DNA from 4 places in the Streptomyces sp. NPDC107500 genome. Region 1 is predicted to be linked to each of the others. Evidence: riboswitches for the same ligand, from Rfam matches in the RefSeq annotation. Region 1 holds a riboswitch; each other region holds the start of a gene.
What was found. Region 1 has a riboswitch for cyclic di-AMP ahead of ACZ67M_RS14515 (C40 family peptidase). Riboswitches for the same ligand answer to the same signal wherever they lie in the genome.
Positions count from the first base shown of each region.

Region 2: it holds a riboswitch for cyclic di-AMP, as region 1 does, so the genes downstream of both, ACZ67M_RS06560 (M23 family metallopeptidase) here and ACZ67M_RS14515 (C40 family peptidase) in region 1, are expected to answer to the same signal.
Region 3: it holds a riboswitch for cyclic di-AMP, as region 1 does, so the genes downstream of both, ACZ67M_RS29670 (transglycosylase family protein) here and ACZ67M_RS14515 (C40 family peptidase) in region 1, are expected to answer to the same signal.
Region 4: it holds a riboswitch for cyclic di-AMP, as region 1 does, so the genes downstream of both, ACZ67M_RS20315 (M23 family metallopeptidase) here and ACZ67M_RS14515 (C40 family peptidase) in region 1, are expected to answer to the same signal.

Region 1 covers NZ_JBVJPF010000003.1:635,606-642,714, reverse strand. Annotated here, with positions in the region: gene ACZ67M_RS14525 (hypothetical protein) at 1-39, shown strand, start outside; gene ACZ67M_RS14520 (tellurite resistance/C4-dicarboxylate transporter family protein) at 17-1,042, opposite strand; gene ACZ67M_RS14515 (C40 family peptidase) at 1,070-2,257, opposite strand; cyclic di-AMP (ydaO/yuaA leader) riboswitch at 2,266-2,440, opposite strand; gene pcrA (DNA helicase PcrA) at 2,672-5,158, shown strand; gene ACZ67M_RS14505 (M23 family metallopeptidase) at 5,257-6,942, opposite strand.
Region 2 covers NZ_JBVJPF010000002.1:86,768-93,876, reverse strand. Annotated here, with positions in the region: gene dxs (1-deoxy-D-xylulose-5-phosphate synthase) at 1-1,451, shown strand, start outside; gene ACZ67M_RS06580 (aspartate aminotransferase family protein) at 1,452-2,837, shown strand; gene ACZ67M_RS06575 (helix-turn-helix domain-containing protein) at 2,965-3,582, shown strand; gene ACZ67M_RS06570 (DUF6126 family protein) at 3,579-3,701, shown strand; gene ACZ67M_RS06565 (tyrosine-protein phosphatase) at 3,730-4,527, opposite strand; cyclic di-AMP (ydaO/yuaA leader) riboswitch at 4,954-5,113, shown strand; gene ACZ67M_RS06560 (M23 family metallopeptidase) at 5,116-6,036, shown strand; gene ACZ67M_RS06555 (SGNH/GDSL hydrolase family protein) at 6,242-7,027, shown strand; gene ACZ67M_RS06550 (TetR/AcrR family transcriptional regulator) at 7,096-7,109, opposite strand, start outside.
Region 3 covers NZ_JBVJPF010000008.1:90,057-97,165, forward strand. Annotated here, with positions in the region: gene ACZ67M_RS29650 (Ppx/GppA phosphatase family protein) at 1-587, opposite strand, end outside; gene ACZ67M_RS29655 (DUF501 domain-containing protein) at 584-1,126, opposite strand; gene ACZ67M_RS29660 (FtsB family cell division protein) at 1,176-1,658, opposite strand; gene eno (phosphopyruvate hydratase) at 1,758-3,038, opposite strand; gene ACZ67M_RS29670 (transglycosylase family protein) at 3,282-3,983, opposite strand; cyclic di-AMP (ydaO/yuaA leader) riboswitch at 3,987-4,153, opposite strand; gene ACZ67M_RS29675 (transglycosylase family protein) at 4,337-5,356, opposite strand; gene ACZ67M_RS29680 (cytochrome P450 family protein) at 5,505-6,806, opposite strand; gene ACZ67M_RS29685 (nucleoside triphosphate pyrophosphohydrolase) at 6,803-7,109, opposite strand, start outside.
Region 4 covers NZ_JBVJPF010000005.1:20,684-27,792, forward strand. Annotated here, with positions in the region: gene ACZ67M_RS20310 (aldo/keto reductase) at 1-739, opposite strand, end outside; gene ACZ67M_RS20315 (M23 family metallopeptidase) at 874-1,914, opposite strand; cyclic di-AMP (ydaO/yuaA leader) riboswitch at 1,925-2,081, opposite strand; gene ACZ67M_RS20320 (PP2C family protein-serine/threonine phosphatase) at 2,306-3,541, opposite strand; tRNA gene ACZ67M_RS20325 (tRNA-Met) at 3,690-3,763, opposite strand; gene ACZ67M_RS20330 (dihydrofolate reductase family protein) at 3,816-4,976, opposite strand; gene ACZ67M_RS20335 (helix-turn-helix transcriptional regulator) at 5,090-5,938, opposite strand; gene ACZ67M_RS20340 (NAD(P)H-dependent oxidoreductase) at 6,078-6,857, shown strand; tRNA gene ACZ67M_RS20345 (tRNA-Lys) at 6,918-6,990, opposite strand; gene ACZ67M_RS20350 (amino acid permease) at 7,107-7,109, opposite strand, start outside.

The sequences.
Region 1 (7,109 bases):
ACCGTCGCGAACATCTTCATCGCGGTGCTGTGGACGTGACGGCGGAGGCCCCCGTGCCCGCGGACCGCACCCCGGCCCGGGCCTGGACGACCGCTCCCGCCGCGACCGCCAGCCATCCGGCCACCGCGATCCACAGCAGGACCTGGCCGGGTGCGTCCAGCCACGCGACGTCGATCGCGGCGGCCACGGAGAGCGTCGCCGCCGCCGTCATGCCGAGCGGGAAGACCGTCGACCAGCGCCGCACGTCGTAGCGGACCCGCGGCCAGACGAACTCGGCGACCAGCAGGACGACGTACCAGGCGAGGTCGAGGGTGAGCAGGAAGACGGTCACGTCGTGCAGCACGGCGCTGTCGTCGGAGTTCCACAGGTACATGCCGGTCCCGGCCGCGGCGATCAGTTTGGCGCCGGCGAGGGCCGAGATGGCGAGCGCACCGCCCGCCACCCAGTGGTCACCGGAACCCAGGGCCACCTGCCGCAGATCGAAGCGGAACAGTGCGATCAGGTAGAGCACGATCCCCAGCCAGAACGGCACCAGCGCCGCGTGGGCCAGCCAGGGCGTCGAGGTGGCCGCGGACAGCGTGGCGCCGAGCACCGCCAGCCCCTCCGTGGCCACGCACCCCAGGAACACCGCCCCCGGCATCCTGCGCCCCCAGTGCCGCACGACCAGGAGGATCAGCACCGGCCACAGGAGCGCCGCCAGCGCCAGCAGCGCCGCGGCCAGGGTCGTCCAGCCGAGCAGCGCGAACCGGGTGCCGAGCACGGTGGTCGCGGCGACCGCGGTGAGCGCGCCCGGTGTCCCCGCCCGGGTCAGCCACTGCGGGCGCTCGGCCAGCAGCAGGTAGACGAAGTTCGCCGCCAGGGTCAGCCAGGCGGCGCAGGCCAGGAACAGGGCGACGCGGGACAGGACCTCGTGTCCCGTCAGGTGCAGGGCGACCGACAGGATGCCGGTCGCCATGACCGCGGCCCCGGCCGCCGGTGGACGCTGCGCCCACCAGGCGCGCAGGGGGGAGGGGAGAGTGCCTGACGAAGTGCCTGACGACATGCCCCCGATGCTAGAGAGCCGCGCCGGTCAGGCCGGGCGCACCACGCTGTGGATCGACGACTCGCCGTCGTAGTAGATCGACTCCTCGCGCACGTACGCACCCGGCTTCGGGGCGTGGATCATCATGCCGTTGCCGATGTAGAGGCCGACGTGGCTGAGGTCGTCGTAGAAGAAGACCAGGTCACCGGGTTGCGCCTGGGAGACGGGGACGGTCGTTCCGGCGTTGACCTGGTCGTACGTGACGCGCGGCAGCGTCACCCCCGCGGCCTTCCAGGCGGCCTGGGTGAGGCCGGAGCAGTCGTAGGAGCCGGGGCCGGTGGCGCCCCAGACGTACGGCTTGCCGATCTGGGCGCGGGCGAAGCCGAGCGCCTTCTCGGCCTTGGTGCCGTACGACGAGTCCGGCGTCGAGGAGCCGCTGCCGCCGGACTCCGAGGAACCGGTGGAGGAGCCACCGCCGCTCTCCTGCTGTGCGGCCTCCTCCCGCCGCTCGCGCTCCTCGGCCTGCTGCCGGGCCTGCTGCTCGGCCAGCTCCGCGGCCTTGCGGGCGGCCTCCTCCTGCTTCTTCTTCTCGATCGCCGCGAGCCGGGCCTTCTCCTCGGCGGTCAGCTTCGAGAGCAGTTCACGCGCGGTGGCGAGCTTCTTCTGGACGGTCGACTTGGCCGTCTTCAGGTCCTGCTGCGAGCCGGTGAGCGTCTCCAGGCTCTCGGCGGCCTCCCGGCGCTTCTTCATCGTCTCGGACTGCTGCGTGACGTAGTCGTCGACCGCCGTCTTCTGACGGCCGGTGAGCCGGCCCATCAGCTGGTTCTGGTCGAAGTACTCCTGCGGCGAGTCCGCGAGCAGGAAGGTCGCCGTCTCCGGGACCGCCGTGCCCGTGCGGTACTGCGCGGAGGCGAAGGAACCCAGCTCCTCGCGCGCGTCGTTGAGCTTCTGGGTGCGCTGGGCGACGTCGTCGAGGAGCGTGTCGACCTTCTTGCGCTGCTTGGCGGTCTTCTCCTTGGCCGCGTTGTACTTCTCGGTGGCCGACCCCGCCTGGCGGTAGAGGTCGTCGACCTTCTTCTCGACCTCTTCGAGGCTCGGCCTGTCGTCGTCCGACGGGGTGGCGTTCGCCGTCTGGGACAGCAGGGCGACGGAGGTGAGGGCCGCTGTGGCGAGGGCCGGGGTCCGTATGCCCGCGACGCGTGATCCGGTGGGGCGCGACTTGCGGTGCGACGCCAAGGAGGCGCTCCTTCCAAGTGCTCCGCCTACCGGGTTAGCTGTCGGGTTCGGGCGGCACGGAAGGGTTGCCCTACGGCGGACCGTCCTCATGGAGGGCGGTACGGCCGATTCACCCCAAGTTCTCGGTTGGGTCCCCGGCTCCGGGCGCCGTGGCGGGCACGCCGGACTCGGCGGAGGCCGCGCGGCCCGGCGAGGTTCGCCGGAGGGGGTCGTTCGGCCTGCCCGCACCGTAGCCAACTCGTGTGGCCGCTGTGAAGGTTGGTGGGTGATATGCCCGATACATTTTCGTGACCTTGGCGGCGGGCGTCACTCTTCGTGTCCCGGCAGGTCGCAGGGTGTACCGGTGTGAGGTGTCCCGGACATTTTCCGGGGTGGCGCCGGGTTGTCGGTGGGGCGCCCTAGACTCGGAGAGCGATGAGCAGCCTCTTTGACGACAGCTTCCTGGCGAGCCTCCAGACCCCCCGGGGTCACGAGGAGGAACCCCCGCCGCCGCCCGAGGACGGTCACGGACCGGAGCCGGTCCCGCACGATCTGTTCGGCGGGAAGTTCGACGCGCCCCCGGAGCGCGACCGGTACTACCGGGACGGCGCCCCGCGCCCCGCCCTGGACCCGGCCGCCCTCCTGGACGGGCTGAACGACAACCAGCGCGCCGCCGTGGTGCACTCCGGCTCCCCCCTGCTCATCGTGGCCGGCGCCGGCTCCGGCAAGACCCGCGTGCTCACCCACCGCATCGCCCACCTGCTGGCCGAGCGCGGCGTCCACCCGGGCCAGATCCTCGCGATCACCTTCACCAACAAGGCCGCCGGGGAGATGAAGGAGCGCGTCGAGCAGCTCGTCGGCCCGCGCGCCAACGCGATGTGGGTGATGACCTTCCACAGCGCCTGCGTCCGCATCCTGCGCCGCGAGTCGAAGCGGCTCGGCTTCACGTCGTCCTTCTCGATCTACGACGCCGCCGACTCCAAGCGGCTCATGGCGCTGGTCTGCCGCGACCTCGACCTGGACCCCAAGCGCTTCCCGCCCAAGTCCTTCAGCGCCAAGATCAGCAACCTGAAGAACGAGCTGATCGACGAGGAGGACTTCGCCGCGCAGGCCACCGACGGCTTCGAGAAGACGCTCGCCCAGGCGTACGCCATGTACCAGTCGCGGCTGCGTGAGGCCAACGCCCTCGACTTCGACGACCTGATCATGACGACGGTCAACCTGCTCCGCGCCTTCCCGGACGTCGCCGAGCACTACCGCCGCCGCTTCCGGCACGTCATGGTCGACGAGTACCAGGACACCAACCACGCCCAGTACGCCCTGGTGCGCGAACTGGTCGGCACCTCCGAGCACCCGGTCGACGTGCCGCCCGAGGCCGAGGTCCCGCCCGCCGAGCTGTGCGTGGTGGGCGACGCCGACCAGTCGATCTACGCCTTCCGCGGCGCCACCATCCGCAACATCCTCCAGTTCGAGGAGGACTACCCGAACGCGACGACGATCCTCCTGGAGCAGAACTACCGCTCCACCCAGACCATCCTCACCGCCGCCAACGCGGTCATCGAGCGCAATGAGTCCCGCCGGCCCAAGAACCTGTGGACCAACCAAGGCGCCGGCGCGCAGATCACCGGGTACGTCGCCGACACCGAGCACGACGAGGCCCAGTTCGTCGCCGACGAGATAGACCGTCTCACGGACGCGGGCGAGGCCAAGGCGGGCGACGTCGCCGTCTTCTACCGCACCAACGCGCAGTCCCGTGTCTTCGAAGAGGTCTTCATCCGCACCGGCCTGCCCTACAAGGTCGTCGGCGGCGTCCGCTTCTACGAGCGCAAGGAGGTCCGGGACGTCCTGGCCTACCTGCGGGTGCTGGCCAACCCGGAGGACTCGGTGCCGCTGCGCCGGATCCTCAACGTCCCCAAGCGCGGCATCGGCGACCGGGCCGAGGCGATGATCGACGCGCTGTCGCAGCGCGAGAAGATCAGCTTCCCGCAGGCGCTCAAGCGCGTCGACGAGGCGTACGGCATGGCGGCGCGTTCCGCCAACGCCGTCAAGCGGTTCAACACGCTCATGGAGGACCTGCGCACCATCGTCGAGTCCGGCGCCGGACCCGCGACCGTCCTGGAGGCGATCCTCGAACGCACCGGCTACCTCGCCGAGTTGCAGGCATCCACCGACCCGCAGGACGAGACCCGCATCGAGAACCTCCAGGAACTCGCGGCCGTCGCCCTGGAGTTCGAGCAGGAGCGTGCCGAGGGCGAGGAGGCCGGCACCCTCGCCGACTTCCTGGAGAAGGTCGCCCTGGTCGCCGACTCCGACCAGATCCCGGACGAGGAGGACGGCGACGGCGTCGTTACCCTGATGACCCTGCACACCGCCAAGGGCCTGGAGTTCCCGGTCGTCTTCCTCACCGGCATGGAGGACGGCGTCTTCCCGCACATGCGCGCCCTCGGCCAGGCCAAGGAGCTGGAGGAGGAACGGCGGCTGGCGTACGTCGGCATCACCCGCGCCCGCGAGCGGCTCTACCTGACCCGGTCCACCCTGCGCAGCGCCTGGGGCCAGCCCTCCTACAACCCGCCCTCGCGCTTCCTGGAGGAGATCCCGGCCCCCCACCTGGAGTGGAAGCGCACCGGTGCGAACGGACCGGCTCCCTCCGCGCCGGTCTCGGGAGTGGCGGCCTCGCTGTCGTCGTCCCGTTCCCGTTCCTCGGCGTCGGGCGCGTCCGGCTTCGCCACCCGCCGGTCCGCCGGAGCGGAGCAGCCCACGGTGTCCCTGGCGGTCGGCGACCGCGTCACGCACGACCAGTTCGGGCTCGGGACGGTCGTCGGGGTCAAGGGCACCGGGTCCAACGCCGAGGCGACCATCGACTTCGGCGACACCAAGCCGAAGCGGCTGCTGCTGCGGTACGCGCCGGTGGAGAAGCTCTGACGGTGCCGGACCGGCCGCGCGGGCCCGGGCTGCGGCTCGGGTCCGCGGCCGGGCGGCGCACACACCGGGGGCGGGCCGACGGCTGAGCCGCTACGGCGTCACTGAGGGTTGAGTCCGTGGCTGCGCAGCCACGACAGCGGGTCGATCGCCGAGCCGCCCGAGGGGCGCACCTCGAAGTGCAGGTGCGGGCCGGTCGAGTTGCCCGAGTTGCCGGAGAATGCGATGGCGTCACCGGCTTTGACGCTCGTACCCGAGGGAACCTGGTAACTGGAGAGGTGGCAGTACCACGTCTCCGTGCCGTCCTTCGCCGTCACGATCATCATGTTGCCGTACGCGCTGTTGTACTGCGTCCGGACGGTGCCGTCGGTCGCGGCCATCACCGTCGTCCCGTACGACACGGGGAAGTCGATGCCGCTGTGCACGGACATCCAGTTGATGCCGGCCTGCCCGTAGTACGCGCTGAGGCCGTGCTGCGCCACCGGGAGGGCGAACTTGGGGCGCAGCCGCTCCTTGCGGGCCGCCTCCTCCGCCGCGCGCTTCTTCTCGGCGGCCTGCTCGGCCTTGAGGTCGATGCGCTCCTGCGTCCGGCTGGCCCGGTCGGCGAAGTCGTCGGCTCCGGCGGCGAGGCTGGTGAGCTGGGTGTCCAGCTTGTTGTTGGCCGTGGACGGCTTCACCGGCGCCGCCTGCTGATCGCCCGGGTCCGCGGCCGCCGCCGTGGTCTCCGTGCCCTCGTCGCCGGTCAGGCTGCCGACGGAGGCGGCCGCGATACCGGCGACGCTCATCACGCAGGCCGACGGCACGGCGATGGTCAGCAGCGCGGAGCGCTTGGCGGGCTGGCGGCGGCGGGAACGCGCCCCGGCCCGGGAGGCGCCGCGCGCGGCCGGGATGCGGGTGGCCGGGGTGATCTCCTCCTGGCCGTCCAGGAGGACGGTCGCGGTGGGGAGTTCGCCGGTGGCGGTCAACTCGTCTTCGTGCGGGGCCGGTTCGTCCCCGGCGGACAGGATGTCCGAGGTGGCGTCCTGCGCTGCCGCGGGCTCCGCCGGGTGCGCGGTGGTGCCATGGGGGTTCCACTGGGTGGCGTCGTAGGCCCCGGTGTCGAACGTGCCGGTGGCGAAGGCGTTGGCCTCGAAGGTGGCCGTCTCGAAAGCCGTGGCCTCGAAGGTGGCCGTCTCGAAGGCGGCGGTCTCGTCGAAGGCGACCGTCTGGAAAGCGCCGGTGTCCAGGGTGCCGGTGGCGAAGGCACCGGTCTCGAAGCTGCCGGTCTCGAAGGTCTGCGTGCCCCAGTCCCACTGCTGGGTCGCGTCGGCCGGGCTGCCGGACGGGTCCGGCTGGGTCCAGGCGCCGGTGTCCCACTGCCCGGTGGCCTCGGCGCCCGTGGCCTGCGGCTGCACACCGGCGGGATCCTGGTAACCGGCCGTCCACGCGGTCGCGTCGTAGGGCCCGGAGTCGTAGCCGGAGTGGTGCTGGGCGGCGTACGCGTCGTGGTGCTGCTGCCCGCCGCCGTCGGACCACTGGGTGGTGTCGTAGGTGCCCGTGGTGCCGTACGAGCCCGTCGTGTCGTAGGTGCCGGTGGTGTGGCCCGGCAGGCTGCCGAAGAGGGGGTCCGCGTCGAAGGCCGCGGGGGCGGGGCCGTTGGTCGGAAAACCAGTGGTGTCGTAGCCGCCGTACGTGGTGAGGTCGCCGTACTGGGCCTCCCCTGTGCCGTACGACGCGTAATGCGCCGACGCGGCGTCGGAAGCCGAAGCCGGGGTGGTCATGGTCCCCGACGGGTGACGGTCGTTCACCAACTTCTCTTTCGCCTCGACAACAGGGGCTGCCAGAGCAGTGCGGCGACTGTACCCGGCGGTATACGGGCACGACAATCTTCGTCAGGTTTCGCTGGCGCAGGAAACGGGCAATCGGCCGTGTTTTGGGGGACGGCGGGCACGAGTTTGGCTTTTTGTTCGAGTGG
Region 2 (7,109 bases), on a different contig from region 1:
CGGCCGCCGGCCACCGGCCGCTCATCGTCGTGGTCAACGACAACGAACGCTCGTACGCCCCGACCATCGGCGGCCTCGCCAACCACCTCGCGACCCTGCGCACCACCGACGGCTACGAGCGGATGCTGGCCTGGGGCAAGGGCGTGCTCCACCGCACCCCGGTGGTCGGCCACACCGTCTACGAGGCCCTGCACGGCGCCAAGAAGGGGTTCAAGGACGCCTTCGCCCCGCAGGGACTCTTCGAGGACCTGGGGCTGAAGTACCTCGGCCCGATCGACGGACACGACGTCGAGGCCGTCGAGTCGGCGCTGCGGCGCGCGAAACGCTTCCACGGACCGGTGCTGGTGCACTGCCTCACGGAGAAGGGCCGGGGCTACGAACCCGCCCTCCGCGACGAGGAGGACCACTTCCACACCGTCGGCGCGATGGACCCGCTCACCTGCGCACCGCTCGGCCCCGCGGGCGGGCCGTCCTGGACCTCCGTGTTCGGCGAGGAGATGCTGCGGATCGGAGCGGAGCGCGACGACGTCGTGGCCATCACCGCGGCCATGCTGCACCCCGTCGGCCTGGCACCCTTCGCCGAACGGTTCCCCGACCGGGTCTGGGACGTCGGCATCGCCGAACAGCACGCCGCCGTCTCCGCCGCCGGCCTCGCCACCGGAGGACTCCACCCCGTCGTCGCCGTCTACGCCACCTTCCTCAACCGCGCCTTCGACCAACTGCTGATGGACGTGGCGCTGCACCGCTGCGGGGTCACCTTCGTCCTGGACCGGGCCGGCGTCACCGGCACCGACGGGCCCTCGCACAACGGCATGTGGGACATGTCCGTCCTCCAGGTCGTCCCCGGGCTGCGCATCGCCGCCCCGCGCGACGCCGGCCAGTTGCGCGCCCAGCTGCGCGAGGCGGTCGCCGTCGACGACGCGCCGACCCTGGTGCGCTTCCCGAAGGAGTCCGTCGGCCCCGACGTACCCGCCGTGGGCCGGGTCGGCGGCATGGACGTCCTGCACGCCGCGGACCGGCCCGAGGTGCTGCTGGTGGCCGTCGGCGTGATGGCGCCCGTCTGCCTCGGGGCGGCGGAGTTGCTGGAGGCGCGCGGCATCGGATGCACCGTCGTCGACCCGCGCTGGGTCAAACCCGTCGACCCGGAGCTGGCCCCGCTGGCCGTCCGGCACCGTCTGGTCGCCGTCGTCGAGGACAACAGCCGGGCGGCCGGGGTCGGTTCGGCGGTGGCGCTGGCCCTCGGCGACGCCGAGGCCGACGTGCCCGTGCGCCGCTTCGGCATCCCCGACCAGTTCCTCGCCCACGCCAAACGAGCCGAGGTACTCGCGGACATCGGCCTCACCCCGGTCGACATCGCCGGCCGGATCAGCGCGAGCCTGGCCGTCGGGCGGCGAGCGGTGGACACCCCCGGGGACGGACGGAACGTCATGCCTGCGCAAGGAGAGAACTGAATGACCAAGGAGTTCGACCTCGCCGCGCTCTTGGCCGAGCGCGGGGCCGAGCGGTACGAGCTGCACGCCAGGCACCTCAACCACCAGCTGCCGCGCATGCTGCACACCATCGGCTTCGACAAGGTCTACGAGCGGGCCGAGGGCGCGCACTTCTGGGACGCCGACGGCAACGACTACCTGGACATGCTCGCCGGGTTCGCGGTGATGGGCCTGGGCCGCCACCACCCGGTCGTCCGCAAGGCGCTGCACGACGTCCTGGACGCCTCGCTCGCCGACCTGACCCGCTTCGACTGTCCGCCGCTGCCCGGACTCCTGGCCGAGCGGCTGCTCTCGTACAGCCCGCACCTGGACCGGGTCTTCTTCGGCAACAGCGGGACCGAGGCGGTGGAGACCGCGCTGAAGTTCGCCCGGTACGCGACCGGCAGACCGAGGATCCTGTACTGCACCCACGCCTTCCACGGACTGACCACCGGCTCGCTCTCCGTCAACGGCGAGGACGGCTTCCGCAAGGGCTTCGCGCCGCTGCTGCCCGACACCGCGGTCCCGCTCGGCGACCTGGACGCGCTGGCGCGCGAGCTGCGGCGGGGAGACGTGGCCGCGCTCATCGTGGAGCCGATCCAGGGCAAGGGCGTGCACGAGGCCCCGCCCGGCTACCTGCGGGCCGCGCAGGACCTGCTGCACCGGCACAAGGCACTGCTGATCGCCGACGAGGTGCAGACGGGCCTGGGCAGGACCGGGAAGTTCTACGCCTTCCAGCACGAGGACGGCGTCGAGCCCGACCTGGTCTGCGTGGCCAAGGCGCTGTCCGGCGGCTACGTGCCGGTGGGCGCCACCCTGGGCAAGGACTGGATCTTCCAGAAGGTGTACTCCTCGATGGACCGCGTGCAGGTCCACTCGGCGAGCTTCGGCTCCAACGCCCAGGCCATGGCGGCCGGACTCGCCGTGCTCTCGGTGATGGAGAACGAGGAGATCGTGGCGAACGCCGCCGCGGTGGGGGAGCGGCTGAAGTCCCGGCTGGCGGCGCTGGTGGACCGCTACGAGCTGCTCGCCGACGTCCGGGGCCGCGGGCTGATGATCGGCATCGAGTTCGGCCGGCCGCGGTCCCTGAAGCTGCGCAGCCGCTGGACCATGCTCCAGGCCGCCCGGAAGGGCCTCTTCGCGCAGATGGTGGTGGTGCCGCTGCTGCAACGGCACCGGATCCTCACCCAGGTCTCCGGCGACCACCTGGAGGTGATCAAACTGATCCCGCCCCTGATCATCGACACCGCGGACGTGGACCGGTTCGTCGACGCCTTCACCGAGGTGATGGACGACGCGCACAATGGCGGCGGTCTGATGTGGGACTTCGGCAAGACGCTGGTCAAGCAGGCGGTGGCGCACCGCTGAGTCCGTCGGTGGCCGCCCGGCGCCGGAGCAGCCCTGAGGCTTTGCCTCAGAGGCCGCTCCGAAGCTTTGCCTCAGAGGCAAGAAATTTGCCCGAAGGGCAAGATTCGGGCTGAATGGAGCCATGAGCATGAGCTCCTCCGAGACCGGACCGGCCGACGGCGCGGTCGCCGCCGTCGCGCCCCAGCTGCGTGAGCTGCGGCGGCGGGCCGCCCTGACCCTGGAGGCGGCGGCCCGCGCGGCCGGGCTGTCGCCCGCCCACCTCTCCCGCCTGGAGACCGGGCAGCGCCAGCCCTCGCTGCCGATGCTGCTCGCCCTCGCCCGCGTCTACGGTACGACCGTCGCCGGGCTGCTGGGGGAGGCGCCCGCGGACCCGGACGCGGTGATCCGCGCCGCCGAGATGGAGCCCACGGCCGCGGGCGGCTGGACGTACCGGCGGGCGGGAGCGCCGGGCCGGGGCATGCAGGCCCTGCGCGTCGAGGTGCCGTACGGCTCCCAGGGCGACATCGTGCGGGTGCACCCCGGCGAGGAGTGGCTGCACGTGCTCAGGGGCCGCCTGCGGCTGCGCCTCGGGGACACCGAGCACCGGCTCGGGGTGGGGGACGGCGCCCACTTCGACTCGCTGACCCCGCACCGCATCGCCGCACAGGACCCCGAAGGGGTCGAGCTGCTCTTCGTCCACACCCTGCTGCAGAGCCCGACGGCCGCGCTGTGCCTCGGCCCGACGACCCCCGGGGAGATGCCGTGAGTTCCATGGAGGAGAAGTTCCCGCGTGCCCTGTGGGTCCGGCTGCTCATCTACATCGCCCTGGGCCACGTCTTCGGCGGCTTCCTCTACCTGCTCTTCGAGGTGGGCGCGAGCCGCTAGCGGTCGTGCGGGTCGGTGCGGTACCGGATCAGTCCAGCATCCGCTCGCGCAGCCGCTCCCGGGTCGCCGGGGTCAGGTGCAGGCCCTGCTCCAGGTAGGCGTCGACGCCGCCCCAGGTCTCCTCGACGGTGTCCAGGGCGGCCGCCAGATACTCGGCGCGGGCGTCGAACAGGGGGCTGAGCAGCTCCATGACCTCGGGGGAGTAGGCCGAGGCGGCGGAGCTGCCGCGGCGCACCTTGTAGCGGCGGTGCGTGGCGTTCGACTTGAGGTAGTCGTCGAGGACGGCATCGCGCTCGACGCCGAGCGCGAGCAGCGTGACCGCGATCGACAGGCCCGCGCGGTCCTTGCCGGCCGCGCAGTGCATCAGGGCGGGGACGCTGTCCTCGGCGAGCGCGTGCAGCACCCGGGAGTGCTCCGCCGTGCGCTCCGTGATGATCGTCCGGTAGGACGCGATCATGCGCTGGGCGCCCTTGCCGTCGGCCAGGATCGCGTGCAGCTGGTCGAGGTCGCCGTCGCGGACCATCTTCCAGAACTCGGCGCCGTCGGCCGGGTCGCTCAGCGGCAGGTTCACATTGCGCACGCCCGGCAGCTCGACGTCGGGGCCTTCCAGCTTCTGGTCCGCCGCGTTGCGGAAGTCGAAGATGGTGTGCAGGCCGAGGGTGGCCAGGAAGGCGGCGTCCTCCCCGGTGGCGTGCGCCAGGTGCCCGCTGCGGAACAGCACGCCCTGCCGCACCCGTCGCCCGTCCGCGGCCGGCAGTCCGCCGACGTCCCGGAAGTTGCGCACACCGGTCAGCTCGGGTTCGGTCGACGGGACCTGCTGCGTCACGGGGACTCCTCCCACTCCGCCCCGCCGACGCTGCTCGGCGGCGGGCTCGCCTCGACGATACGGCATCCCCTGTATGCGCCAAGGACTTGTCCACAGGGCGTTAAGGGTTACCTCGGGCTTTCTGTCCGAATTGACGCCTTGATTCCAACTGGCGCTGAAATGCGAATAGGTGGAGAAGTGGCGCGTGAGCAGCGTCATATCCGTAACCGTGCGTCGTCCGTCATGTCCACGTAATCAAGCCGGTTTGCAAGGACGTTCACTCGGAATGCCATTCCCCGAATCGACGGAGTGTGACCGGATATTCCCGTAAAGGATCAATCGGAACACCTTCCGGTGGAACTCTTCGCTTGTCCGGGTGCGTCTTGGTCGCTTACGTTCACCACCGATCCGGACGGACGCCTAATCCTGCCGCCGACCGGAGCCCACTCTCATCCACCACCCGTACCCGGCAGGAGCGGGGGACCCACAGGTACGAATGCCTGTTCCGGTTCCCGGAACGGCTTGGGGTGAAGCCGCGTTTCGGCGCGGCCGGGCATCTCCAGCCCGAACCCGACAGCTCACCTCGCAGGCGCCGGAGAGGAATTCGCCATGCCCGCGAAGGGTAAGCACCGCCGTACCAGGGCCATGCGCCTGACCCGCGCCATCGCCGTCGCCGGAACCGGTGGCGCCGCGCTCGCGCTCCCGCTGATCGGGGCCGCCGGCGCCAACGCCGCCCCCGCGCACTCCGTTTCCGAGCAGTCCGTGCAGTCCGTCGCGGCGACGGCGAAGAAGGCCGCCGCGAGTGGCGCCGAGAAGAACTCGGACGCGCGGACCTACACCGTCAAGAGCGGCGACTACCTTTCCCGGATCGCCGACGACCAGAACGTCGACGGCGGCTGGAAGAAGCTGTACGAGGACAACCGCGAGGCCATCGGTTCGGACCCGTCGCTGATCCACCCCGGCCTGAAGCTCTCGGTCGGCGCCAAGGCCGCCCAGTCGGAGAAGCCGGCCGCGGAGAAGCCCGCCGCGGAGAAGCCCGCCGAGGCGGAGAAGCCCGCCGCCAAGCCGGCCGAGAAGTCCACGGACGCCGAGAAGGCCTCCACCTCGGACGCCGGCACCAGCAGCGGCTACACCTCCCCCGTCGCGGGCGCCACCGTCGGTACCCCGTACCACCAGTCCGGCAGCATGTGGTCCAGCGGCTACCACACCGGCACCGACTTCGTCGTCCCGACCGGCACCCCGCTCAAGGCCGTCGGCGCGGGCACCGTCGTCTCCGCCGGCCCCGGCGGCGCGTACGGCAACCAGGTCGTCATCCAGCTCGCCGACGGCCACTACGCCCAGTACGCCCACCTCTCCTCCCTCTCCGTCTCCGCCGGCCAGTCGGTGACGGCGGGTCAGCAGGTCGGCCTCTCGGGTGCCACCGGCAACGTGACCGGTCCGCACCTGCACTTCGAGATCCGCACCACGCCGGACTACGGGTCGGACATCGACCCGGTCGCGTTCCTGCGCTCGCACGGCGTCTCTCTCTGACGCACGGCAAGGGCGCAGTCCCCATGCCACCGAAGGCCGGACCCCGATCCCCGGGTCCGGCCTTCGGTGTATTCCGCAATTGACCAAGCCTTTAGGAGTGGCCTTTCTCACCGACCGTCAACCCCTTCCTACGGTCGCGTAGGTCACATTCCAAGGTGAATCATGGCTCGATGTGGCAGACGATTCGAAGAATGACAGCAGAGCAGTGATCGGGTCGTACGTGGCGCTGGGGGACAGCTTCACCGAGGGCGTCGGCGACCGCGGCCCCGACGGGGCGTTCGTCGGCTGGGCCGACCGATTCGCCGTACTGCTCGCGGACCGGCGCCCCGAGGGCGACTTCACCTACGCGAACCTCGCCGTGCGCGGCAGGCTGCTCGACCAGATCGCGGCCGAACAGGTCCCCCGGGTCGCCGGACTCGCACCGGACCTCGTCTCGTTCGCGGCCGGCGGCAACGACATCCTCCGGCCCGGCACCGACCCCGACGAAGTGGCCGAGCGGTTCGAGCGGGCGGTGGCCGCGCTGGCCGAAGCGGCCGGCACCGTCCTCGTGACGACCGGTTTCGACACCCGCGGCGTGCCCGTGCTCAAGCACCTGCGCGGCAAGATCGCCACGTACAACGGGCACGTCCGCGCCATCGCCGACCGGTACGGCTGCCCGGTGCTCGACCTCTGGTCGCTCCGCAGCGTCCAGGACCGCAGGGCGTGGGACGCCGACCGCCTGCACCTGTCCCCGGAGGGTCACACACGGGTGGCGCTGCGCGCCGGACAGGCCCTCGGCCTGCCCGTGCCCGCCGACCCGGACCAGCCCTGGCCGCCGCTGCCCCACCGCGGCGCGCTGGACGTCCGCCGGGACGACGTGCACTGGGCGCGCGAGTACCTGGTGCCGTGGATCGGACGCCGGCTGCGCGGCCAGTCCTCGGGCGACCATGTGACCGCCAAGGGGGCGCTGTCGCCGGACGACATCAAGACGCGGATCGCCTCGGTGGCGTGACCGCGCGGGGCGGGCGGGCCGGTGGCGGAGGCCGGTTGTGGGCGGGGTACGGCGAGGCCGGCGGCGGGTCAGCGGCGGGGGG
Region 3 (7,109 bases), on a different contig from region 1:
TCGATGTCGGCCCGCATCGCCCGGACCTGCTCGGCGGTGGGCGGGTCGGTCACCGCGCCCTCGCGCACCAGGTGCCGCTCGGTCATCCGCACGCAGCCGACGTCCACCGAACGGGCGGCGCGCACCCGGTCGTCGCCCACCACGAACTCGGTGGATCCGCCCCCGATGTCGACGACCAGGTAGGGCCGGTCGAGGTGGTCGCGCCCCGCCAGCTCCCTGGTCGCCCCGGTGAAGGAGAACTCCGCCTCCTGGTCGCCGGAGATGACCTCCGGCTCCACGCCGAGGATGTCCAGCACCCCGCGCACGAAGTCGTCGCGGTTCTCCGCGTCCCGGGAGGCGGAGGTCGCCACGAAGCGCAGCCGCTCGGCGCCGTGCTCCTTGATCACCTCGGCGTACTCGCGGCAGGCGGCGAAGGTCCGCTCCAGCGCCTCCGGCGCCAGCCGCCCGGTGCGGTCCACGCCCTGGCCGAGCCGCACGATGGTCATGCGGCGGTCCAGGTCGGTCAGCTCACCGGTGGCCGGGTCCGCGTCCGCGACCAGCAGCCGGATGGAGTTCGTGCCGCAGTCGACGGCGGCGACCCGGGTCACTGGGCGTCCTCCTGGCCGGCGGGGCCGGCGGGCGTCACGCACGGACCCTTGCGCCACCACTCGGGCAGCAGCGCGATCGCCTCGTCGCCCAGCGGATTGACGCCGGGCCCGGCCGCCAGCGAGTGGGCGACCAGCACGTGCAGGCACTTGACCCGGTCCGGCATGCCGCCCGCGCTCGGGAATCCGGTCAGCTCCTCGATCTCGTCGCGGCGCCGGATGTAGTCCTCGTGCGCCGCGCGGTAGGCGGCGGCCAGCTCCGGGTCGGCGGCGAGGCGCTCGGTCATCTCCTTCATCACGCCGTTCGCCTCCAGCGTGCCGATGGCGGAGGCCGCCTTCGGGCACGTCAGGTAGTACAGCGTCGGGAAGGGCGTGCCGTCGGGCAGCCGCGGCGCCGTCTCCACGACGTCCGGCTGTCCGCAGGGGCAGCGGTGCGCGATGGCGCGCAGGCCGCGCGGAGGACGGCCGAGCTGCTGCTTGAAGGCCAGCACGTCCGCGTCGGTGGGCTCGGTGCGCGGCGTGGTCGGCGGGGGAGTCTGCATGACTGTCTTCTGCTGGTCTTCCTGTTGAGTCAGTGCCGGCGCGGTCGGTTCACGGCCGGCGGGCGGCGGCGTCGGCCTTGTCGACACCGTCCCAGACGTTCCGGTACCAGGGGCGGTCGGCGCCGCCGGACTCGGCGCGGGCCTTCCTGGCGGCGTCCGGGTCGACGACGACGAACCCCGTCTCCCCCGGCATCACGTAGTGCAGCCGCAGCCGGACCTGCTGCTCGGCGTAGGCGTCGTCCTGCCAGCGCGCCTTGAGGTCGCGCAGTTCCTCGACCCGGTCCCGGGTCTCCTGCTGCTCCCGCCGCAGGTCGGCGATCTCGGCGCGCTGGGCGACGTACTGCCGTATCGGATAGGCGAGCGCCACGACGAGGGAGCAGAGCACCATCGCGAGCAGCGCGGCCCGGCCGGTCAGCCGGGAGCGACGGGCCTGGCGCTTGGTCTGCGAGCGGTAGACCCGGGCCGCGGTCTGTTCCCCGATGATCCGGATCCTGGTCGCGGTGGAGAAACGGTCCCGGTCCTTCACCGCCATGTCTGTCCCCGCTTCCCGTCCACACGTGCGTACGTCCCCGCACACGGTACGGGACCGAGTACGGGGACGTACGTACGACGCCGCCTGTGACGGCGGCGCTCAGCCCTTGAAGCGGGGGAAGGCGCTGCGGCCGGCGTACACCGCGGCGTCGTCGAGGATCTCCTCGATGCGCAGCAGCTGGTTGTACTTGGCGACGCGCTCGGAGCGGGCCGGGGCGCCGGTCTTGATCTGGCCGCAGTTGGTGGCGACGGCCAGGTCGGCGATGGTGACGTCCTCGGTCTCGCCGGAGCGGTGGGACATCATGCACTTGAAGCCGTTGCGCTGGGCCAGCTCCACGGCGTCCAGGGTCTCGGTCAGCGAACCGATCTGGTTGACCTTGACGAGCAGGGCGTTGGCCGAGTTCTCCTCGATGCCGCGGGCCAGGCGCTCCGGGTTGGTGACGAACAGGTCGTCGCCGACGAGCTGCACCTTGTCGCCGAGCTTGGCGGTGATGGTGTTCCAGCCGTCCCAGTCGTCCTCGAACAGCGGGTCCTCGATGGAGACCAGCGGGTACGCCTCGACCAGCTCGGCGTAGTACTCGGTCATCTCGGCGGCGGTGCGGCTCTTGCCCTCGAAGGCGTAGGAGCCGTCCTTGTAGAACTCGGACGCGGCGACGTCGAGCGCGAGGGCGATCTGCTCGCCGGGGGTGTAGCCGGCCTCCTTGATCGCCTCGAGGATGAGGTCGAGCGCCTCGCGGTTGGAGCCGAGGTTCGGGGCGAAGCCGCCCTCGTCGCCGAGGCCGGTGGCCAGGCCCTTGTTCTTCAGGACCTTCTTCAGCGTGTGGTAGACCTCGGCGCCCCAGCGCAGGGCCTCGGAGAAGGACTCCGCGCCGATCGGGGCGATCATGAACTCCTGGATGTCCACGTTGGAGTCGGCGTGCGAGCCGCCGTTCAGGATGTTCATCATCGGCACCGGCAGCAGGTGCGCGTTGGGGCCGCCCAGGTAGCGGAAGAGCGGCAGGTCGCTTGCCTCGGAGGCGGCGTGCGCGACGGCGAGGGAGACGCCGAGGATGGCGTTGGCGCCGAGCGAGCCCTTGTTGTCGGTGGCGTCCAGGTCGAACATGGCCTGGTCGATCAGGCGCTGCTCGGTGGCGTCGTATCCGACCAGCTCCGGGCCGATCTGCTCGATGACGGCGAGGACGGCCTTCTCGACGCCCTTGCCGAGGTAACGGCCCGGGTCGCCGTCACGGAGTTCGATGGCCTCGAAGGCACCGGTGGAGGCGCCGGACGGAACGGCGGCACGACCCGTGCTGCCGTCGTCGAGGCCGACCTCGACCTCGACCGTGGGGTTGCCTCGGGAGTCCAGGATTTCCCGGGCTACGACGACGTCGATGGACGGCACGAGCATCTCCTTCTTCAATGTGACGCTTCGGTGTGACGCGCGGGTCCGCAGGACCGCGTCGGCTCTGCGGGACCGAGCCTAACCGGCTCCGGGCGATCGGCCAGCCGATCGCCCACCCGCTGGACAGAACCGAGAGTAAATTGTTTCTGAACGAAACAAACAGGATTTGGCGACGGACGCGAAAATCCCGCCCCGGTGCGTACGGGGAACACGCACCGGGGCGGGAGTCGCGGCAGGCGCCGCTTACTTCAGGTGCAGCTGCTGACCCGGGAAGATCAGGTCGGCCTCGTCGACGATGTCGTCGTTCAGCTTGAACAGCTTCTCCCAGCCGCCCTTGACCTCGTGCTCCTGGGCGATGGAGCTGAGGGTGTCACCCTTGACGACCTTGTACTCGCCGTCACCCTTCTCGACCTTCTTGCCGGTGGGGGTGGTGACCGTCTTCTTCTCGGCCTTCTTCTCGGCCTTCGGCTCGGCGGCCGGGCGCTCGTCGGAGCGGGACGCCTTCTGCTCGGTGGAGCGGTCGGCGGTGGAGCCGCTGTCCTGGCTCTCACCGGAGCCGCCGCCGGTGTTCGTGGCGTTCGAGAGGCCGGTGCCGCAGACCGGCCAGGCACCCTTGCCCTGGCCCGCGAGCACCTTCTCGGCGATCTCGATCTGCTGCGCCTTGCTGGCCTGGTCGGCGGTGGCGGCGTACTGGGTGCCGCCGTAGCCGGACCAGGTGGAGGCGGAGAACTGGAGGCCGCCGTAGTAGCCGTTGCCGGTGTTGATGGACCAGTTGCCACCGGACTCGCACTGGGCGACGGCGTCCCACTCGGAGGTGGTGGCGGCGGAGGCGTTGCCGGCCGCCATCAGCGGGGCGGCGACGGCGGCACCGGTCACGCCGGCGACGGCGATGACGCGAGTGGCCTTGGACGGACGACGGTGCTTGCCCTTGCCGGAAAACAGCATGGTTGATCCCCTCACCGACGCCTGCGAGGTGAGCTGTCGGGTTCGGGCCGGTTGAGTTGCCCGGCCGGGTTCCTCGCGGAACTCGGCTCCACCCCTAGCCGCTCCGGCAGAACTGCCCGGTGCGGCACTTACCTTGGGTCCCCCGCTCCTGCCTTCGGCGCTTGACGCGACGACTGTTCCCGTACGGCCGCTGGCAGGATTCGGCGTTGCGGCTGTCGGGGCCCGCGGTGGCGAGCGGTCATGACCGTAGACACGCGCTCCGCGGATTTTCAAAGACGATCACGGCTTCTGAGACCTATCTCTCACGAGATCCAAAACGGACATAGAGTCTCTAACCGTGACGTGAACTCCCTCTACTTTTCGCCCGATTCGCCCGTGACCGTGAGCGTCTGACCGGGCAGGATGTGGTCGGGGTCCTGGCCGACGACCCTCTCGTTGTCGGAGTAGAGCGCACGCCATCCGCCGTCGACGCCAAGGGAGTCGGCGATGACCCAGAGATTGTCCCCGGAGCGGACCATGTAGGAGCCGTCGTCGGCGTCCCTCGACCCTCCGTCACGCGAGGCGTGCCGGCCCGAGGTGCTGTCGGTGAGGCCCTTCCAGCGCCCGCCCTCGTCCGCGCTGTCGCCGCGGTGCTTGCCCGAGCCCGACGAGCGGTCGGCGGCCTCCGGTTCGGTGGCGCGACGGTCACTTTCGGACGATGTGCCCGTCTTGGTGGATTGATCCTTGCCGCCGGACGCATCGTCAGAGGAGTCCGACCCGGAGGACGGAGAAGACGACGAAGAGGGCGAAGCGGACGAACCCGGAGTCGGTTCGGTCTCCTTCTCCGAACCCGACGACGCGTCGGACGACTCGGATGATTCGGACGACTCGGGCGAGTCCGACGCCTTGGGCGAACCCGTCGGCTCGGGCGCCTTGGACCCGGCGGGGTCGGGGGTGTCCGACGCCTTCGGGGCCTGCGAACCCTCCGACGCACCGTCACCGGTCGGCGCGGTGGCGCCCGGGGGGTTGCCGAGGCCCGCGAGCAGCCCGCAGGTCGGCCAGGCCGCGATGCCCTGGTCCGCGTACAGCTTCTCGGCGATTCTTATCTGCTGGGAGCGACTGGCCTGGTCGGCGCTGGCCGCGTACTCCAGACCGCCGTACCGCTCCCACGCCTCCTGGGGGAGCTGGAGGCCGCCGTAGTAGCCGTTGCCGGCGTTCTGGCTCCAGGCCCCGCCGGTCTCGCACTCGGCGACCTGGTCCCAGTTCACCCCGGCCGCGTGGGCGCCGGTGGCGCCGAGCAGCGGGATGGCGATGGCGGAGCCGGTCACTCCGGCGGCGACGACCAGTGCGGGAGCCTGGCGGGGGCGGCGATGACGACCGTTCCCGGAGAGCATGCGACGACCTTTCACAGACGACGGGGACCGTGCGGCGGGTGATGCTCGTCGCCACACTGGTTCGTGAACGTATAGGCAGATGATCGCTTGTCACAAGTTCATGCCGCACAGATCACGCGAAGATCACAGAGTTGAGGGCGTGTCATGTTTACCTTGACGACGCACTGTTGCCGGGTCCTGACGCGATCGGCGTGAACGAGACGGGCAAAGTGCGCAGACCTCGCATGATGAGCCCGCCCCGCCAGCGCAGTTCTCCCGGATCGGCGGCGAGGCTCAGGTCGGGGAGGCGGGTGAGGAGCGTGGCGAGCGCGGTCTGCCCCTCCAGCCGGGCGAGCGGGGCGCCGAGGCAGTAGTGGATGCCGTGGCCGTACCCGAGGTGCTGACTGTCGCGGCGGGCCAGGTCCAGGGTGTCCGGGTCGGCGAAGCGCTCCGGGTCCCGGTCGGCGGCGGCCAGGACGACGAGGACGGGATCACCCGCCTCGATCCGCTCTCCGCCGACGTCGAGCGGCTCGGTGGCGAAGCGCCAGGTGGCCAGCTCCACCGGGCCGTCGTAGCGGAGCAGTTCCTCGACGCCGGTCTCCAGCAGGCCGTGTTCGCCGGCCGCGAGGGAGGACTGGAGACGGGCGCGCTGCTCGGGGTGGGTGAGCAGGGCGTACGTCCCGTTGCCGATCAAGTTGACCGTGGTCTCGAAACCCGCGAACAGAAGGATGAAGGCCATCGCCGCGGCCTCGTTCTCGGTGAGGTGCTCGCCGTGGTCGGAGGCGCGGATGAGGCCCGAGATGAGGTCCTCGCCGGGGCCGGGCTCGGGCGGCAGCGCGGCGCGTTTGCGGTGGATGAGGTCGGCGAGGTAGCCCCGCATCTTCTTGACCGACCGCGCGACACCGCCGCGCGGTCCGCCGCCGTGACGGATCATCATGCCCGCCCAGTCCCGGAAGTCGTCCTGGTCCTCGCGCGGGACACCGAGCAGGTCGCAGATGGCGTAGATGGGCAGCGGGAAGGCGAAGTCGTGGATCAGGTCGGCGGAGCCGTCGGCCGCGAACCGGTCGATGAGGCCGTCGGCCAGCTCCTGCACCCGGGGCGCGAACTCGGCGACCCGGCGAGGGGTGAACGCCTTGCTTACCAGTCGGCGCAGCCGGGTGTGGTCCGGCGGGTCGATGTTCAGCAGATGGGTCATCAGCTCGGCCTTCCGCTCCCCCGGAATGCCCGTCTTGCCCTTGGCGTGCGCGGGCTCGTCGTGATGGGCCGGGTTCTTGGACAGCCGGGGGTCGGCGAGGGCCTGTTTGGCATCGGCGTACCGGGTGACCAGCCAGGCCTCCACGCCGCTGGGCAGCCGCGTGCGGTGCACGGGGGCGTGCTCGCGCAGCCAGGCGTAGGCGGGGTAGGGGTCGCTGGCGAACTCCCAGGTGAACAGCTCGGGGGCGGGTCCGGCGGGCGGCGGGTTCGGGGTCACCCCTCGACCTCCCGGATCGCGTCCCGGTACGCCCGGGACGCCGCTCTCAGGGCGGCCTCCGGGTCCGTGCCCTCGGACTCGGCGCGGGCGGCGAGGGCGAGGAGGTCGTAGCCGATGCCCTCGCCGGTGGGGAGGGGGACGTCGAGGCCGGCCTGGCGGACGCGGGAGGCGAGCTTGGCGGCGAGGGCGAGGCCGGGCTGGCCGAGGGGGACGCCCTCGGTGACCGAGGTGCGCTGCTTCTCGGCGGCCTTGGTGCGCAGCCAGTGCTCCCGGACGTCCTCCGGGGTGTCGGCCGTCTCGTCG
Region 4 (7,109 bases), on a different contig from region 1:
GCCGGCCGCGCTCGGTCTCCAGGTGCTTGGCCGCACCGCCCGCACGCGGGCTGTCCACGCTCGCGCCGGGCCGGTACTTGCCGGTGAGGAAGCCGGCCGCGAGGGCGTAGTACGGCACGGCGGCCAGGCCCGACCGCTCGGCGAGGTCGCGCAGCCCGCCCTCGTAGGTGTCGCGCGAGACCAGGTTGTAGTGCGGCTGGAGGGCAACGTACCGGGCGAGGCCCTCGCGGTCGGAGAACTCCAGGGAGGCCGCGAGCCGCTCGGCGGAGATGTTGGAGGCGGCGATGTGCCGCACCTTGCCCGCCTTCACCAGTTCGTCCAGCGCGCCGATGATCTCCTCGACCGGCACCTCGGGCTTGTCGAAGTGCGTGTAGTAGAGGTCGATGTGATCGGTGCCCAGGCGGCGCAGCGAGGCGTCGGCCGCCGCCTTGATGTTCGCGGCGGACAGGCCCGGGTACTCGGGGTGCTGGCTGACCTTGGTGGCGAGGACGACGTCGTCACGGTTGCCGCGGGCCGCGAACCACCGGCCGAGGACGGTCTCGGACTCGCCGCCGCTGTTGCCGTCGACCCAGGCGGAGTACGAGTCGGCGGTGTCCACGAAGTTGCCGCCGGCCGCCGTGTAGGCGTCCAGGACGGCGAAGGACCGGTCCTGGTCGGCGGTCCAGCCGAAGACGTTGCCGCCGAGGGCGAGGGGGAAGACCTCCAGGTCGGAGGAGCCGAGCTTGCGCAGAGAAGTCATGTAGTGCGTCAACGAACGCACCGGATCAGGTCATTCCGGCGCAGACGCAAAAACCCCGCAAACCGGCAGCCCTGACGTCGGGGGGTTGTCGTCAGGACCGCCGGGGACCAGCGGGGAAGCGGATGGGCCGCGGCTCAGGGGGTGAGGCCCTTGCTCTGGAGCCACGCCATCGGGTCGATGCCGGAGCCGCCGCCGGGGTGGACCTCCATGTGGAGGTGGGCGCCGGTGACGTTGCCGGTGGCGCCGACGCGGCCGATGACGTCACCGGTGGTGACCTCCTGGCCGACGCTGACGCTGATCGACGACTGGTGGGCGTACCAGATCTCGGTGCCGTCATCCAGGGTGAGCACGGTCTTGTAGCCGTACGACCCGTCCCAGCCCGCCGACGTGATGGTGCCGCTGTGCACGGCCTTGAGCAGCGTGCCCGTGGGCGCGGCGAAGTCGAGGCCGGTGTGGTGGCCGGAGGACCAGTAGGCGCCGGCCTGACCGAAGGTCGAGGAGATCGTGTACGAGGAGGTCGGCAGCGTGAACTGCTTGGCCAGCTTGGCCAGGCGCTCGGCCTCGGCCTTCTTCGCGGCCTCCTCCTCCGCCTTCTTCTTGGCGGCGGCGGCCTTGGCCTCGGCCTCCTTCTCCGCCTTGGCGGCGGCTTCCGCGGCCTTCTTCTCGGCGGCCGCGGCGGCCTCGGCGGCGGCCTTGGTCTCGACCTGGGCCTGCTGCTGCTCGGCCTGCGCCATGATCCGGGCCCGCAGGGACTCACCGGCGCCGGCGGTGTCGGTGCCCTCGGCGGTGTCGGCGGCGGCGGTCACGCCGATGCCGCTGAGCGGGGTGCTGGAGCCCTCCGGCTCCGGCGCGTCGTCGTCGGAGATGAGCGAGCCGACGTTGGGCAGGTCCGGCATGGAGATCGACACCGGCGGCTTGCCGGTCTGCGCGCTGGCCATGCCGCCCGCGCCGACGGCGGCTATGACACCGACGCCGAGGACGGTGGAGCTGCGGGCGAGCCCGCCACGCTGCTTGGCGACGCGGTGCCGGCCGCGTACGGGGCGGATGGAGTCCTCGGTGGGATTCCACTCCTCCCAAGGACCCTCTTCGGTGCGGTGGTTCTCGTAACCGAAGGTGTCGGTGTCGTGCCGACTGGGCACGAACGGGGCCTCGGGGGCAGGCCGGTTGGACGCCACGTGGGCGTACTCCTTTCCTTCCTTTCGCCTACCGGGTTAGCTGACGGGTTCGGAGCAGGAAGGTCTCCTACGCGCGCATGCAACCGTGTCGCCACGGCGTCAAACGCCCGATTCACCCCAATGTGGTGGTTCCCCGGTTCCCTTGCGGGATTCGGCGCGTGCGCACGGAGCCGCCTTCTGTGACGGCTGGGACGACCGCGCTGCGTTATCGAACGTTAATAGACCCGGGGGCCGGATTCCAAGCCGTTCCTCTTGATCATTAACGAATACGGCCGGGACGTACGCCTCAGGATCGGTGAAAATCGGGCGAGTTGACCGCTGCTCGGTATTCCCCTTCACGTCACTTCTTTCTGACGGTGCGTCAGTTGTTATGCGGAGGGACGCCGACCCGTCACGGCTCGTGACAATGATCATGGTCGCCGTGCCGTGGCCGCCGGACGGCGAGCAGCGCCATGTCGTCCGCCATCCCGCCCCCCGAGTGGCGGCGCACGTCGCGGGCGAGGGTCTCGAGCAGCTTCGCCGGATGGCGGAAGACGCGACCGGACAGCCGCGCGTTCGGATCGTAGAACTCCCCCCGCTCGTCCCGGGCTTCCGACAGTCCGTCGGTGTACAGCAGCAGCGTGGCCCCACCGGGGAAGGCCGTCTCCTCCGCGCGGTCGGGCCACACACCCAGCTCGCCCATGCCGAGCGGCAGCGCCGACTCCCGGGCGGGCAGCGGCCCCACGGTGCCGTCGCCGTGGAGCAGCAGGGGCGGCGGATGCCCGCGGTTGACGATGCGTACGGTCCCGGCGCCGTGCGGGAGTTCGGCGAGGACGGCGGTGGTGAAGCCCTCGAAGGCGTCCAGGCCCTCGCGCCGGGTGCCCTCGCGGGCCAGCGCCCGCTCCAGGCGCTGCGCCACCGCCTCCAGCGTCGCCTCCTGTTCGGCGGCCTCCCGGAAGGCGCCGATCACCACGGCGACGGCGGCCACCGCTCCCATGCCCTTGCCCCGCACGTCCCCCACGATGAGCCGGACGCCGCGCGCGCTGTCCTGCACCGCGTACAGGTCACCGCCGATGAAGGCGCCGGCCTGCGCGGCCTCGTAGCAGGCGGCGATCTCGAAGCCGGCGATCCGCTCGGCCGGCTCGGGCAGTACGGCGCGCTGGGCGGTCTCGGCGATCTCCCGGGCGATGGCGAGGCGCTCGTCGGTGCGGCGGACGAAGGCGTTGACGAAGACGGCGAGCGCGGCGACCGTCGCGATGGTGATCAGCTCGGTGAGGGAGTCGACGTAGTGGATGACGCCCTTGCCGAGTTGCAGCCCGACGACCGAGGCGACCACGGCGATCCCGGTGAGCGCGGTGCCCCGCCGGGAGTAGATCGGGGCGGCGACCAGCGGCGCGGCGGTGTAGAGGGGCCCGGCGGTGAAGTAGCGCGGGGTGAGGATGTCGTACAGGACGGCGACGACGATCAGCAGTACGGGGAGCGAGCGCGCGAGGGCCCGGCCGTAGGACGTGCGCCACGGCCGCGGCTGCCCGGCGGTCGGCACGGGCGCCGGCTCGTCGCCGAGGCCCGGGTCGGGCACGGGATCGCCGGGGAGCCGGCCGCCGGCCCTGGCGTACGCTCCCTCGTCCTCCACATCGCCTGCCCGCACCACTGGTCTCCCGCCGCCCCCTGTCCGCGCCGCTTGCCGTGCGTACTCCAGGTTTCCCGCGACGGGGGTGGGCGGCGAGTGGTGAGGGCCGAGCGGGTGAACGCACCGAGGGCCGGAACCCTTTCGGATTCCGGCCCTCGGCCTTCAGTAGCGGGGACAGGATTTGAACCTGCGACCTCTGGGTTATGAGCCCAGCGAGCTACCGAGCTGCTCCACCCCGCGTCGTTGTGTCACCAGTGTACGTCATGTCGGAGGCGGAACGCACACAGGTATCTCAGGCACCCCACAGGTGACCGTTGGGGGCCTTCGCCCGCTCCTCGTACTCCGGCAGTAGGACGACGGCGGCGCCCCCGGCGGCGAGCACCCCGCCGCCGTCCGCGCCCGGCACGAAGGTGTCCGGCTCCCGCCAGGCCGTGACCACGCGACGCACCCCGGCGTCGAGGATCAGCCGGGCGCAGGGCGCGGGCCGGGAGGCGCGGCGCGCACAGGGCTCCAGGCTGCTGTACACGGTGGCCCCCGCGAGCCGCGGATCGGAGCGGTCGGCCTTGGCGAGCGCGGCCTCCTCGGCGTGCACGACGGCGTCGCCGCCCTCCCGCGAGTACCCCCGCGCCAGCTCGCTCCCGTCGGCGGCGACCACGACCGCGCCCACGCTGAACGCCGTCCGGGACGGCGGGCACAGCTCCGCCAGCTCGCAGGCGAGCGCAAGCCAGTGCCGGTCGGCGGCGCTCACGCGGTCGCCGGTGCCGGGTGCGGTCGGCAGGTACCGCGTCAGCACGACGTCCTCGATCCGCCGCGACTCCACCAGCCGCAGCCGCCCGCCCTGGTAGGCGCCGGGCCCGAAGAGCCGGGGCGCGGCCGGGTCGCCGACGAACAGGGGCGCGAGTACGAGTTGCAGCTCGTCGGCGAGTTCCTGCTGGAGCAGCTGCGTGTGGACGGTCCCGCCCCCCTCCACCATGAGCCGCCGCACCCCGCGCCGGTCGTACAGGTACTCGAGCACCGCCCGCCAGTGGAGCGCGTCGCCGAGCGGGACGACGACCTCGCCGGCGATCCCCGCCGCCCGGGCCCGCCCGGCCCCCTCGTCCGTGGTCAGCAGCGCCTTCTCCCCGCCGGTGTGCCAGAACCGCGCCGCCGGGTCCAGCTCGCCGCTGCCGCTGACGGTGACCTTGAGCGGGTACTCGGCCTTGCCCTCCGCCACCCGCGCCGCCCGCCGCTCGGCGGAGTTCACCAGCAGCCGCGGATTGTCGGCCCGGATCGTCCCGGCCCCGACCAGGATCGCGTCGACCGACGCCCGCACCTCGTCGACCCGCTCGAAGTCCGCGGGGCTGGACAGCAGAAGCCGGTCGGGCCCGGTGTCGTCGAGGTAGCCGTCCAGGGAGACGGCGGCGGAGAGAAGGACATAGGGGAGGGGCCTGCCGGCCCTCTCGTGGGCGGTCATGTCCGGACGTGCTCCTTCGTGCTTCGGCCCCGGTCGCGGAACCGCCCGGCGGGCCGTACCCGCCGGGGCCGTACTCGCCGTCACGGTAGCCGTCCCACGCCGGCGTGGTTCGGTTACTCGCGGGCCTGCGCGTTCACGGACGAATGCGCGTCGTCGCCGTCCGCGCCCAGCCCCGCGAGCAGGCGCAGCCCGTCCTCGGTGGGGCTGCCGGGGGGCGCGGAGAGCACCAGCAGTTCCATGCCCGACGCGTCCGGCAACGAGAAGTTCTCCTGGTGCAGTTCCAGCAGTCCGACCAGCGGGTGCTGGTAGGCCTTGCGGCCGTGGGTGCGGGCGCAGACGTCCGCGCGGGCCCAGAGGCGGCGGAAGCGCTCGCTGCCCATCGCCAACTCGCCGATGAGCGAGGCCAGGCGGGGATCCTCGGGGTACTTGCCCGCGGCCAGCCGCAGGTGCCCGACCGCGTCGAGGGTGCAGTTCTCCCAGTCGGCGTAGAGGCCCCGCTCGGCCTCCTCCAGGAAGATGTGCCGGGCGGTGTTCAGTCCCGGCAGCGGCCGGCCGTAGAGGAGCCCGGCGAGGCGGTTCCCGGCGAGCACGTCCAGGCGGTGGTTCATGATGACCGCGGGTGCGTCGGCGACCAGGTCGAGGACGCGCAGCAGTTCCGGCCGGACGCGGGAGGCCGGTGCCTTCGCCCGGCGGCGGCGCTGCCGGGCGAGCCGGTGGAGGTGCCCTCGTTCGGTCTCGTCGAGGCCGAGGACGCGGGCGAGCGCGTCGAGGACCTGCTCGGAGGGCTGGGTGGCGCGGCCCTGCTCCAGGCGTACGTAGTAGTCGACACTGACTCCGGACAGGTGCGCCACCTCTTCGCGGCGCAGCCCTTCGACCCGGCGGCGGCTGTCGGTGGGGATGCCGGCGGACGCCGGGTCGACGCGGGAGCGCCGGGTCCGCAGGAATCCAGCGAGATCGTCCATGCCCCCAGTATGGCCACGGGCGGGGACCGTGAGGGTGGCCCTGCCGGTACCAGGAAGTCCCGTCCGACGGTCGAGGCGTCCCTGAACGACGGGCGCCGCGGCGTCCAGGATCGAAGGCATCCGATCCGAAGGAGTCCCCGTGAAGACGCTGATCGTCCACGCCCACCCGGAGCCGAAGTCGCTCAACGGCTCGCTGAAGGACCTCGCGGTCTCCACCCTGGAGGCCGCCGGGCACGAGGTACGGGTGAGTGACCTGTACGCGATGGGCTGGAAGGCGGTCGTCGACGCCGCGGACTACGGCCCCGAGGCCTCCAGTCCGCTCAAGGTCGCCCGGGACTCGGGCCGGGCCTTCGAGGGCGGGACGCTCACTCCGGACGTGCGTGCCGAGCAGGAGAAGCTGCTGTGGGCCGACACCGTCGTCTTCCAGTTCCCGCTGTGGTGGTACTCGATGCCCGCGATCCTCAAGGGCTGGGTGGACCGGGTGTTCACCTTCCGCTTCGCGTACGGCGTCGGCGAGCACAGCGACACCAAGTACGGCGAGCGCTACGGCGAAGGCACCCTCGCGGGCAGGAAGGCCCTGCTGTCGGTGACCATCGGCGGCCAGGAGTCGCACTACGGCGCCCGCGGCATCAACGGCCCCATCGAGGATCTCCTGTTCCCGATCCACCACGGCATCCTCTACTACCCCGGCATCGAGGCCGTGCCGCCGTTCGTCGTGTACGGCGCCGACCGGATGACCGTCGAGGACTACCCGGACGTCGCCAAGGCGTGGGAGCAGCGCCTGCTCACACTGGAGTCGACCGAGCCGATCGCCTTCCGGCGGCAGAACTTCGGCGACTACGAGATGCCTTCGCTGCGGCTGAAGGAGGGGCTGGAGCCCGCGGGCCGCACGGGTTTCGGGCTGCACGTGCGCGGGTGACCGCCGTGCGACACGAACAGGACCCCAGCTCGGTCCTGCCGTGAGCTGGGGTCCAACGCGTAGGCCCTGTGGGACTCGAACCCACAACCAATGGATTAAAAGTCCACTGCTCTGCCAATTGAGCTAAGGGCCCAGGGGGTACCACGCGGTGCTGCGTGATGTTGCCACACCGAGCATAGCCCGACGCGGCCGGGACGCCGATCGGGTATCGGGGTCACGGCCGCGTCGGCGGGCGGTGGGAGCGCCGGCCTA